Regions from separate parts of the Silvimonas iriomotensis genome, predicted to be linked through region 3. Evidence: predicted binding sites of a transcription regulator. Region 3 holds the regulator's gene; each other region holds the start of a gene.
The links. Region 3 encodes sigma-54, which starts transcription at its own class of promoters, with help from an activator protein. Its sites were predicted from a motif close to CTGGCACGCTTCATGCTT; they were not measured.
Positions count from the first base shown of each region.

Region 1 (3,085 bases), on a different contig from region 3:
GACCGTCTGGGTGGACACGCCGGCATTCTGGTTGGCGATATTGTCACCAGCCAGCGCACCCACGACGGCACCCGCCGCCGTCGCCGCGACATTGCCGTTGCCCTTGCCCACGGTATTGCCCAGCAAGCCGCCAAAAATACCGCCCAAAAGCGCGCCACCATACGTGCGCGGCTGCTGTACCTGGACTTGTTCATCCCAGCATGACTGTTGCGGCACCGACACCTGCTGCACCACCGGCACGGTGCTGATCACGCGACCGTACTCCGCGGCTTGTGCCAGACCGGCAACCCCGGCAAGACTCATCAGCAGAACGACTTTTTTCATTTTCCCACTCACTTGCAGCACCCGGCTGCGTGTTGTTCCCGTGCGCTCATGGCGCCGGTATTCCTATTTTGTGCCTGATGCGGTTCTCGCACCAGGGCGTAGCTCACACCCCGAATCTACGCTGTTTACAATGACTTGGAGCAACAAACACGACGTCCGGTTCGTGCTTTTTCGTATTCTTTACAAATGAAAGCCGGCAGATACAAAACCGCCCCAGCGGTTATCATGCAAACACCATTGCCAGCCACTTCGGGGTCCGCATGCCTTACTCTCTGGCCAATCAACTGGTCGTTGCCATTTCATCGCGCGCGCTGTTCGATTTCGAATCAGAAAACACGCTGTTCGAATCCGGTGATGCGACGGCCTACAAGGCGCTCCAGCTCAAACTGCTCGACAAACCGGCGGCGCCGGGCGTGGCCTACGCGCTGGTGCAAAAGCTGCTGGCCCTGAACGACGGCGACGCGCATCGGGTCGAGGTGGTGATCCTGTCGCGCAATGATCCGGTCAGCGGCTTGCGGGCATTTCGTTCTGCCCAGCACCACGGCCTGACGCTGGAACGCGGCGTGTTCACCCAGGGGCGGCCGCCGTTCAAATATCTGAACGCGCTGCACGCCAACCTGTTTTTGTCCATGAACGAAGCTGACGTACGCGATGCGCTGGCCGCCGGTTTCCCGGCGGCGCAGGTGTACCCGCAATCCGTGCACGCCGCTGGCCGGCACCCGGACGAAATCCGCATTGCCTTTGACGGCGACGCCGTGTTGTTTTCCGATGAAGCCGAACGCATTTACCAGCGCGATGGCCTGCCGGCTTTTCACCGGCACGAGCGGGATCATGTCACGCGCCCGCTTCCGCCCGGCCCGTTCAAACCGCTGCTCGAAGCCCTTCACCGCTTACAACGCGCCGAAGCCCCGGTGCGTTTACGCACGGCCCTTGTGACCGCCCGCAGCGCCCCGGCCCACGAACGCGCCATCCGCACCTTGATGGACTGGCAGATTGAAGTGGACGAAGCCATGTTCCTGGGCGGACTGGAAAAAGGCCCGTTCCTGCGCGAGTTCGAGCCGGACTTTTTCTTTGACGACCAGACCGGCCACTGCATTTCCGGCGCGCTGGCAGTGCCAACCGGCCAGGTCATTGCCGGCGTTGCCAATGACCCGGACGAATCTGGCGCACTCAAAGCGGGCGCCACAGTCATCAACAAAGTCTGAAACGCCCGAAAAACAGCCACGCGAAATTCGCATCGCATTAAATCGGTGCGTTTATTGCCAGCCTCAAACATCGCATGAACCATTTTGGTTCACAAAACGCACTTGTTTGTAATTAAAATCGAACAATATCAATACAAATCAAGGCGTTGAATTTCTGGCACACAGATTGCTTTTGGTGCACACCTACAAAAGTGCGCCACATTGAGGCGCACATTGCCCGACTCTGTGGAGCTTTTTTGTGAATCAACTTCCTGCCAGTAGCGACGTGCTGTTCATTCTGCTCGGCGCCATCATGATTCTGGCCATGCACGCCGGCTTTGCCTTTCTGGAACTGGGCACGGTACGCCAGAAAAACCAGGTCAACGCCCTCGTCAAAATCCTGACGGACTTCGCGGTCTCGGCCATTGCCTATTTCTTCATCGGCTACGGCATTGCCTACGGCGTGCATTTCATGGTGCCGGTGCACGACCTCAACGTGGGTCAGGGCTATGGCCTGGTGCGCTTTTTCTTTTTGCTGACCTTTGCTGCGGCGATCCCGGCCATCATCTCTGGCGGCATTGCTGAACGCGCACGTTTTCACCCGCAATCGGCCGCGACCTTCATGCTGGTCGGTTTCGTCTACCCGTTTTTTGAAGGCATGATGTGGAACGGCAACTATGGCGTGCAAGCCTGGTTGCAGAACCATTTTGGTGCGCAGTTTCATGACTTTGCCGGCTCGGTCGTCGTGCATGCCGTCGGCGGCTGGATCGCCCTGCCCGCCGTGCTCTTGCTGGGCGCCCGCAAAGGCCGTTACCGCAAGGACGGCGGCGTCAGCGCGCACCCGCCGTCATCAATCCCCTTCCTGGCGCTGGGTGCCTGGATTCTGATCGTAGGCTGGTTCGGCTTTAATGTGATGAGCGCGCAACGCATTGGCGGTATCTCTGGCCTCGTGGCGCTGAACTCGCTGATGGCCATGGTCGGCGGCACGCTGGCAGCCATGTTCGCCGGCAAGAACGACCCCGGCTTTATCCACAACGGCCCGCTGGCCGGCCTTGTTGCCGTCTGTGCCGGCAGCGATGTGATGCACCCGCTGGGCAGCCTTGTGGTCGGCGCCATTGCCGGCGGCATGTTCGTCTACCTGTTCACCATCACGCAAAACCGCTGGAAGATCGACGACGTGCTCGGCGTGTGGCCGCTGCACGGCCTGTGTGGCACCTGGGGCGGGATCGCGGCCGGCATCTTCGGCCAGACCTGGCTGGGCGGCGCCGGCGGCGTGAGCTTTGTCAGCCAGTTGATCGGCACCCTGATCGGCATTGTGATCGCCTTCGCCGGCGGTTTTGCCGTGTACGGCACGCTCAAGAAGCTGGTGGGTTTGCGACTGAGTGAAGAAGAGGAATATAACGGGGCAGACTTGTCCATCCACTACATTTCCGCCACGCCGGAAAGGGAAAGTCACTGGTAAACCCGGTTTACGCCATAAAAAACGCCGTCTGCATTGCAGGCGGCGTTTTTTTTGATCCGTCAATCCGGCAACGGCAGTGCCAGTGTTTCTTTGACTTCTTCCATCACCACATAAC
Region 1 is NZ_BMLX01000007.1:63,138-66,222, forward strand. It holds gene IEX57_RS18425 (glycine zipper 2TM domain-containing protein) at 1-324, opposite strand, end outside; gene IEX57_RS18430 (5'-nucleotidase) at 585-1,529, shown strand; gene IEX57_RS18435 (ammonium transporter) at 1,768-2,970, shown strand; gene IEX57_RS18440 (Lrp/AsnC ligand binding domain-containing protein) at 3,030-3,085, opposite strand, start outside.
Region 1: a site for sigma-54 is predicted at 1,684-1,701, ahead of IEX57_RS18435 (ammonium transporter). Genes of this name have one in related genera too.

Region 2 (3,085 bases), on a different contig from region 3:
CTGCCTGTACAAATGGGCGGCAAGGATGGCAACCTGGCCGGTACGCGCGCAGTACCGTCACTGCGTTACCTGCAGACCGTGCCGAACTTCTCTGAACACTTCTTTGATGACGACGGCGACGACAGCGTCGATGCCGGCCCCACCGGCGGTCACAACTGGGATGGCCGCGCCCGCAACGTGCATGAGCAGGCGCGTATTCCCTTGCTGGCTGTCAATGAAATGGCCAATGCCTCGCCGGCCGATGTCGCCGCCAAAGTGGCCAGAGCCCCTTACGCCGGCCAGTTCAAAAAGGTCTTCGGCGACGATATCTTCAATGACCCGGAAAACGCCTTCAAATGGGCGACCATGGCGCTGGAAATCTTCCAGGAAACGCCAACTGAGTTTTACCCCTACAGCAGCAAATACGACGCTTTCCTGCGCCATCAGATCAAACTCAGCCCGCAGGAAATGCGCGGCCTGCAAGTGTTCAACGACGAAGACAAGGGCAATTGCGCCAGCTGCCACATCAGCGCAGTCACCGAAAACGGCGCCTTCCCCAACTTCAGCGACTTTGGCCTGATCGCGCTGGGGGTGCCGCGCAACATGAAGATCCCCGCCAACGCCGACGCGGCTCATTTTGATATGGGCGCCTGCGGCCCGGACCGGACCGATCTGAAAGGCCGTGGCGAGTTCTGCGGTTTGTTCCGCACGCCGTCGCTGCGTAACGTCGCTACCCGCAAGGTGTTCATGCATAACGGCGAGTTCACCAGCCTGGAACAGGTGGTGCGCTTTTATAACGAGCGCGACACCAATCCGGGCAAGTGGTATCCGCGTGGCAAGGATGGCAAGGTCATCACCCACAACGATCTGCCGGACCAGTACAAGGACAACCTGAACCAGGACCCGCCGTTCGGGCGCAAGCCAGGCCAGAAACCGGCCATGAGCGAAGTCGATATCCGCGACGTGGTCGCCTTCATGAAAACCCTGACCGATGGCTACACCGACCCGGTGCAAGCAGGCGGCAAACTGAAGACGGCACACAAATAAACCACACTGCCGTCTGGCCCGGCCAGATGGCAAATCCGGTGGCGCCAGCCGGCAAGATGCGGCCAGGCGCCATTTTTTTGCCGGTTATCGGGCTTGCCGGCCCGCTGGCGCCCCCAAACGGCGCAGCGTGCGCCATAAAGGGGCAAGAAGCCCTGTCAGGTGTTTTACTGATCAGCAAATTGCCTTACTTATCAACACCATCCAGCTTATGTTGCAATGCCACATAGCCGGCATGCTTCTTGCATTTGCCTGATTGTCCCTTTGATGAAGCCAAAGCCATGCTACGTATTCTCCTGGTTACCGATACAGAGAAAGCACTGGGCGAGCTACGCCAGTCCTTGGGTAAACGCGGCCACACGCTGCTGCCCGATGCGGCCACCGCCCCGGCCCTCGCCCGCCTTGTAGAAGGTCAGTCACCTGATCTGGTGCTGGTCGATGCCGACTCGCCCTTGCGCGATACGCTGGAGCAGATGGCGGTGATGAACCGCAATGCGCCGCGCACCGTGCACATGAGCGAGTCCGACGCCGACATGCGCCTGCTGGAAGCAGCGCAGGATCTGGGTGTATCCGTCTACGGTTCACACAACGCCACCACGGCCGCCATTGCGCCGGTGCTGGCCTTGATCGTGGCCCGTCTGACCGCGCGCCCGGCGGTGCATCTGATGACCAGCACCGAGCGCGTGTTGCAGGCCGGCGCGCGCTGACCCGACAGCACCGACAGTACGACTGGCATAAAGCGGCGCATACAATCAGCAACACTGACGTAGCAGAATGACCTTTTGACCAGGCACCACCAAGAACACCGTGTTGCAAACCCGCTTTGAACCGCCCCGCATAGGCCCACCATGCCAGCCACTGTCAGCGCCAGTCGTCTGACGCCGTCTTCTACCCGCATGCATCTGCGCCTGGGCTATGTGGCCCAGGCAGAATGCGCCCCGCTGGTCGTTGCCCAGCGCCTGCGGCTGGGCGAGCAATACGGCATTACGCTGGAATTGTGCCGCCAGCCCTCCTGGTCTGCCCTGCGCGACAAATTGCTCAGCGGCGAGCTGGATGCTGCGCAAATGCTGCATGGCATGGCCTATGGCATCCAGTTAGGACTGGGTGGCCAGCGCGCCGACATGGCTGTGCTGATGACGCTCAGCCAGAACGGCCAGGCGATCACGCTTTCCAACGCGCTGGCCGAGGCCGTCACCAGCGGCGGTTCGCTACGCATGAAGCTGGCAGATACTCCGCGCCGGCGCGTGTTCGCGCATACTTTTCCTACCGGCACCCACGCACTCTGGCTGTTTTACTGGCTGGCCGCCCAGGGTATTCATCCGCTGAACGATGTGCGCAGCGTCACCATTCCGCCGACGCAAATGGCTGAGTCGCTGGCCAAAGGCGAGCTGGATGGCTATTGCGCGGGCGAGCCCTGGAGCACGCTGGCCAGCAACGCCCACCACGGCGTGACTGTGGTCACCAGCAGTGAAATCTGGCCGGATCACCCGGAAAAAGCGCTGGTCTGCCGGCTTGATTTTGCCCAGCGCCACCCGGACGCCGCCCGCGCCCTGATCCGCACTCTGTTGCAAGCATGCCAGTGGCTGGATGACCCGGCATTGCGTCCGCAGGCCGCGCCGTGGCTGGCCATGCCAGAGGTCATCAACCAGCCGGAACATCTGATCCTGGCGCGCTTGCTGGGCGACTACGGCAACGCCCCCTTGCGCAAACCGGCGCGGCCTATCCGCTTTTTTGGCGGTGGCCAGGTCAACTACCCGTGGTTGTCAGACGGTTTGTGGTTTCTGTCGCAATTCAAGCGCTGGGGCATGACGCAAGAACCGGCCAGCAACGTGACGGTGGTCAAGGCCGTCAACCAGATCGCCCTCTATGCCGAAGCCGCCAGCGATCTGGGTGTGCCGGTGCCGGCCGACCCGTTCCGCACCAGTATCCTGATGGATGGCCAGCCGTGGACCGGCATCAACCCGGAAGGCTACGCCAGCTCGTTCTCGGTACGTGAACGCAGCCCGGTGACCGGGCCTGGCGCCTGATCAACCGGCGCGGCTACGCTCCAGCACAACCGGGT
Region 2 is NZ_BMLX01000001.1:498,395-501,479, reverse strand. It holds gene IEX57_RS02250 (cytochrome-c peroxidase) at 1-1,026, shown strand, start outside; gene IEX57_RS02245 (ANTAR domain-containing response regulator) at 1,305-1,730, shown strand; gene IEX57_RS02240 (CmpA/NrtA family ABC transporter substrate-binding protein) at 1,872-3,050, shown strand; gene IEX57_RS02235 (2-hydroxyacid dehydrogenase) at 3,051-3,085, opposite strand, start outside.
Region 2: a site for sigma-54 is predicted at 1,254-1,271, ahead of IEX57_RS02245 (ANTAR domain-containing response regulator). Genes of this name have one in related genera too.

Region 3 (3,085 bases):
GCGAATGGGTTGACGCCGAGTCCCTGCACTATGACTACAACCAGAAAACCGGCTTTCTGGTGCTGACCAACAAGGCCTGGGTACGCAAGGGCCAGAACGAGGTGTTCGGTGATGTCATCACCTACAACCTCAACACGGACCAGTACTCGGCCACCAGCAACAAAACCGGTGCAGGCCGGGTCAACGTGACCATTGTGCCCAAGAAGAAGGACGCCAGCGCCCCGGCCACGAAGCCGGCAGCCGCTGCGGCCAGCGATACCACAAGCGAGAAACAATGAGCGCCACTCCGACTCCCAACGGCCCCGTGACCCAGCCGCTGACCGCCTCCCTGAACGCCACTGGCCTGATGAAGCGTTATCGCAAGCGCACGGTCGTGCGTGATGTGTCGATCCGCGTTGATGCCGGCGAAGTTGTTGGTTTGCTGGGCCCTAATGGCGCCGGCAAAACCACCAGCTTTTACATGATCGTGGGCATGGTCGCGGCCGATGGCGGCCAGATCAGCCTCAACGGTCAGGACATCAGCCGTCTGCCCATGCATGAACGCGCGCAACTGGGTCTGGGCTATCTGCCGCAGGAAGCCTCCATCTTTCGCAAGATGACCGTGGCGCAAAACATCCTGGCCGTGCTGGAACTCAGAGAGAAAAACGCCGCGCGCCGGGCCGAGCGTCTGGAAGAGCTGTTGCATGAGCTGCACATTGCCCACCTGCGCGATAGCGGTGCCATGAGCCTGTCTGGTGGCGAGCGCCGCCGTGCCGAAATCGCCCGGGCGCTGGCGGCTGATCCGCGCTTCATTTTGCTGGATGAACCGTTCGCCGGCGTCGATCCGATCGCGGTGATGGATATCCAGCGCATCATTGCCTACCTGCGTGACCGCGGTATTGGCGTGTTGATTACCGATCACAACGTGCGTGAAACGCTGGGCATTTGTGATCGCGCCTACATCATTTCAGAAGGTGCGGTCATGGCCTCGGGCCACCCGGCCGAAATCATCGCCAACGAACAGGTACGCAAGGTGTACCTGGGCGAACACTTCCGGATGTAACGCGTATGTCCGCCGCACCGCCCCTGGCCCCCAGACCTGCCGCATGAAGCAATCCCTGCAACTGCGGCTGTCGCAGCAACTGAACCTTACCCCGCAACTGCAACAGTCGATCAAGCTGTTGCAGCTGTCCACGCTGGATTTCCAGACCGAGATTGAACGTTACCTGCTGGAAAATCCGTTGCTTGAACAAGACAGTGGCGGCAGCAGTTCTTCCGATTCAGCCGAGAGCACCAGCAGCACCGATTCCACCGACAGCACCACCACCAGCGACGACAGCTACGACGGTGGTGGCGACGATATGGAATGGGGCGGCGGTACGCGCAGCGGCGGCGACGATGAGGACGATTTTGATCCGGCCACCCAGGTGGCCCGTGAACTGACCCTGCGCGAATACCTGCTTGATCAGGCCGGCGTGTTGCGCCTGCCGGACCGCGATCACGCTGCTCTGGCGTTCATGATCGACGCCGTGGACGAAGAGGGATTTTTACCGTTCTCGCTGGAAGAATTACTGGAACAAATCCCGCCGGAGATCGTCTCTCAATTAGAACTTGAGATTGATGATCTGGCGGTCGCGCTGGCCCGGCTCAAGCAGTTTGACCCGGTCGGCGTGGGTGCCCGCAATACGGCGGAAGCGTTGTTTTTGCAGTTACGACAGCTTGAATCCACCCCTGCTTGCGAGTTGGCCCGACAAATCGTCGGACAGCATCTCGATTTATTGGCGGGGCGTGATTACACTAAGTTGAAAAGGTTACTGAAATGTGACGACGCGGCCCTCAAAGCCGCGCAAACCGTGATCACCAGTCTGAATCCACGCCCTGCAGCACAATGGGCGGCATTGACACCACGCTACGTTGTACCTGACGTACTGGTGCAAAAGATCAAGGGGCAATGGCAGGTGAGACTCAATCCAGCCGCGATGCCGCGGTTGCGTATCAATCAGGTGTACGCAGATATCCTGCAACGCAGCGAGGGCGGAGTGCTGGCGCGCGAACTGCAGGAAGCCAAATGGCTGGTCAAGAGCGTTCAACAACGCTTCGAGACCATCTTGCGTGTCGCCCAAGCCATCGTGGAGCGCCAGCGCGCGTTCTTCGAGCATGGCGAAGTGGCCATGCGGCCGCTGGTCCTGCGCGATATCGCCCTGGAACTCGACCTGCACGAGTCCACTGTCTCCCGCGTCACCACCCAGAAGTACATGGCCAGCCCGCGCGGCTTGCTGGAATTCAAATATTTCTTTGGCAGTCATGTCGATACCGAAGCCGGTGGCGAATGCTCGGCGACGGCGATCAAGGCACTGATTCGCCAGATGATCCAGAACGAAGACAAAACCCGGCCGCTGTCAGACAGCGCTATTGCCGACGCATTATCCGGGCAAGGGATCGTGGTTGCGCGACGAACCGTTGCCAAATACAGGGAGGGTATGAACGTTCCACCCGTTAACTTGCGCAAAAACCTGTAATCGCTTGGCCTGGAGCGGCTGGAAACAATCCAGCCAGCTGGGTTGCATCAGCCGCCCCTGGTTTTAATGGCTCAACCAGAAGGAGAATGCCATGAACCTCAACATCAGCGGACATCACGTCGAAGTGACCCCGGCCCTGCGGTCGTACCTGACCAGCAAGCTTGACCGGATAGTGCGGCACTTTGATCAGGTAGTAGACGTCAGCGCCATACTTTCTGTAGAGAAGTTACAACAGAAAGCGGATGTCACCGTGCGTGTGCGCGGCAAGGACATTCATGTTGAGGCAGTCGACAAGGACATGTACGCCGCTATTGACCTCCTTGTCGATAAACTGGACCGGCAGATCGTCAAACACAAAGAGTGCTTGATGGATCACCGTGGGGACGCCATCAAACATCAGCAAACGGTCGAAGAAGAGTGATTTTTTCGATATAAACCAAGCATCTTGATGCAACAAACGGGAACCCTGAAAACGGGTTCCCGTTTTTGTTTATGCCGTTGGGGCGGTACAATAGGATGAATTGAAAATGCAAACCGGACCGACGATCGCAGTTTTGGCGTTCGCGGTACCCTATCAATGGTGCGGC
Region 3 is NZ_BMLX01000006.1:127,535-130,619, forward strand. It holds gene lptA (lipopolysaccharide transport periplasmic protein LptA) at 1-278, shown strand, start outside; gene lptB (LPS export ABC transporter ATP-binding protein) at 275-1,042, shown strand; gene IEX57_RS17650 (RNA polymerase factor sigma-54) at 1,086-2,498, shown strand; gene hpf (ribosome hibernation-promoting factor, HPF/YfiA family) at 2,590-2,919, shown strand.

Region 4 (3,085 bases), on a different contig from region 3:
TCATGGTTGTGATGCGGCGCAACAATTTCAGTCAACACCACAAAGAGCAAGGACTCAAGCACAAGGTGCCTGATGGGCCGACTTGCGTGAGGCTATGGTGGACCAGCGTCAGAGTACATAAAACAAAACCCGCCCGGCCGTGAGGCCTGAGCGGGTTTTTTTGCAATGACAGCCTGCCGGAGCAGGCGGGGTCATTACAGGGAGTAGTACATGTCGAACTCGACCGGGTGAGTCCACATGCGGATCTTGTTCACATCGTTCTGCTTGAGTTCGATGTAGGAGTCGATCCACTCATCAGTGAACACGCCGCCACGGGTCAGGAACTCGCGATCCTTGTCCAGTGCGTCCAGGGCTTCGTCCAGGGATGCGCACACAGTCGGGATCAGCTTGTCTTCTTCCGGCGGCAGATCGTACAGGTTCTTGTCTGCCGGATCGCCCGGGTGGATCTTGTTCTGGATACCGTCCAGACCGGCCATCATCAGTGCAGCGAAGCACAGGTACGGGTTGGCCAGCGGATCCGGGAAACGGGTTTCGATACGGCGAGCCTTGTCGGACGCAACGTGCGGAATGCGGATCGAGGCGGAACGGTTCTTGGCGGAGTAAGCCAGTTTCACCGGTGCTTCGAAGTGCGGAACCAGACGCTTGTACGAGTTGGTACCCGGGTTGGTAATGGCGTTCAGGGCGCGAGCGTGCTTGATGATACCGCCGATGTAGAACAGGGCAGTTTCAGACAGGCCAGCGTAGCCGTTACCTGCAAACAGGTTCTTGCCGTCTTTCCAGATGGACTGGTGAACGTGCATGCCGGAACCGTTGTCGCCAACGATCGGCTTGGGCATGAAGGTGGCGGTCTTGCCGTATTGGTTGGATACGTTGTGAACCACGTACTTCAGGATCTGGGTCCAGTCAGCGCGTTGGGTCAGGGTGCTGAACTTGGTACCGATTTCGTTCTGGCCAGCGTTCGCCACTTCGTGGTGGAACACTTCAACCGGCACGCCCAGTTCTTCAAGCACCAGCACCATGGAGGCGCGGATGTCTTGATGGCTGTCGACCGGAGGAACCGGGAAGTAGCCGCCCTTCAGACGCGGACGGTGACCCAGGTTGCCGCCTTCGAATTCCTGGCCAGTCGCCCATGCACCTTCTTCGGAACCGATCTTGACGAAGGAACCGGACAGGTCAGCGTTCCAGCGGACGTTGTCGAAAATGAAGAATTCAGGTTCCGGACCGAAGTAAGCCGTGTCACCAATGCCCGATGCCTTCAGGTAGGCTTCAGCGCGCTTGGCCAGCGAACGCGGGTCGCGGTCATAGCCCTTGCCCGTTGCCGGCTCGATCACGTCACATGTCATGAACACGGTCGGTTCGTCGAAGAACGGGTCGATGTTGGCAGTGGATGCGTCCGGCATCAGCAGCATGTCGGAAGCCTGGATACCCTTCCAGCCAGTGATGGAGGAACCGTCGAAAGCGTGGCCGTGTTCGAACCATTCTTCGTCAACGACGTGGGACGGCACGGTCACGTGCTGTTCTTTACCAATAGTGTCGGTGAAACGCAGGTCAACGAACTTGATGTCGTTTTCCTTGATCAACTTGAGTACGTCGGCTACCGCCATCTGAGCTCTCCTTGGTGCAAGAGATAGTTTGAATGAGTGTTGTCTCGGGCCTGCCGGTTCAGCGTACTGAACCTTGCCGGCTCGGGTCGGAACGTAATGAAGCAGAAACTGTGCCAGGCTACTTACCCTGCCCGGAGTCATTGTGCCACAACAATCAGCCGTATTGCGGGTTTTACCTATACAACCCGATATGGTGCATGCACCGTATTGATGCACCAATAATGTGCATTATTTTGGGGCAAAACAGTGCGACGCGTGCACCGCTTTATGAATTGTTCATGACGCAAAGAGAAGGGCTAGAATTGCATGACAAGGCCGCCAGACGGCCTGATCGCTGATTCTTGTCGACTGAAATGCAAAGGAATGCCGTCATGAGCACCGTGAGCAATATCCTCGAAAAAGCCCGCCAGCGCGCAAACGAATCAGCCCTGGCGTATTCCGGGGCAGTCACACCCGACGAGGCGTGGGCGCTGCTCAAAGGGGTGCAGGGCGCAAAGATTGTTGATGTCCGCACGCATGCCGAGTGGCAGTTTGTCGGCACCGTGCCCGATGCGCTGCTGATTGAATGGAAACGTTATCCGGATATGGCGCTGAACCCGGAATTCCTCACGCAACTGAAAGCCCAGGTAGACCCGCAGAACGTGGTGCTGTTTCTGTGCCGTTCCGGTGCACGCTCGCATGATGCCGCCGCGCTGGCCGCCAGACATGGCTATACCGAGGCCTACAACATCCTGGAAGGCTTTGAAGGCGACAAGGATGAGCAGCAGCATCGGGGCCAGAAAAACGGCTGGAAAGGCCACAAGTTGCCCTGGACGCAAGGCTGATCCTGTAGCGGGATGTGCGGTGTAAGGGCAAAGGCGTGCGGTGAACACCGGCACGCCTTTTTGCTGGCCTTGCCTCAGGCAGCTGGGGTGACGTGCAAGGCAAAGCCCTGGGTGCCGCCGGCTTCAAGATCAGGCTTCAGTTCCAGTGTCGGGATCACATAGTCGCCGCCGTTCTGGCGCCGGAACGCAATCGGCGGCGTGGTTTCCAGGGTGCGCATGCGCTCGCGCAGGGCCTGTGCGGTCTGGTTAAAGCGCGCCTCGTCAAACCGGTCGACCCGGTAACTCACAAACGGCGGCAGCACGGTGTATCCCGGGTAAAACAGGATGCCGTGGTTAATCGGGAACAAGAGGTCATCAATCGGCCCGTTGACGCCGCGTTCGCCATAATGCTCGGCCCAGCCGCCCGCCGTAACGATCAGCATGGCGCGTTTGCCGGCCATGGTGCCTTCGCCAAAACGGTTACCCCAGTAGCGGTCGCTATGTTCGCCCACGCCATAGGCAAAGCCATAGGCATAGACGCGATCAACCCAGCCCTTCAGGATGGCCGGCATGGTGTACCACCACAGCGGAAACTGCAGGATCAGCGTATCGGCCCAGCGCAGTTTGTCCTGCTCTGCCTTGACGTCTGCGGTGAGCGAGTCCTGGGTAAATGCCTCA
Region 4 is NZ_BMLX01000003.1:340,987-344,071, forward strand. It holds gene glnA (type I glutamate--ammonia ligase) at 195-1,604, opposite strand; gene IEX57_RS13105 (rhodanese-like domain-containing protein) at 1,976-2,428, shown strand; gene IEX57_RS13110 (NAD(P)H-dependent oxidoreductase) at 2,503-3,085, opposite strand, start outside.
Region 4: a site for sigma-54 is predicted at 1,704-1,721, ahead of glnA (type I glutamate--ammonia ligase). Genes of this name have one in related genera too.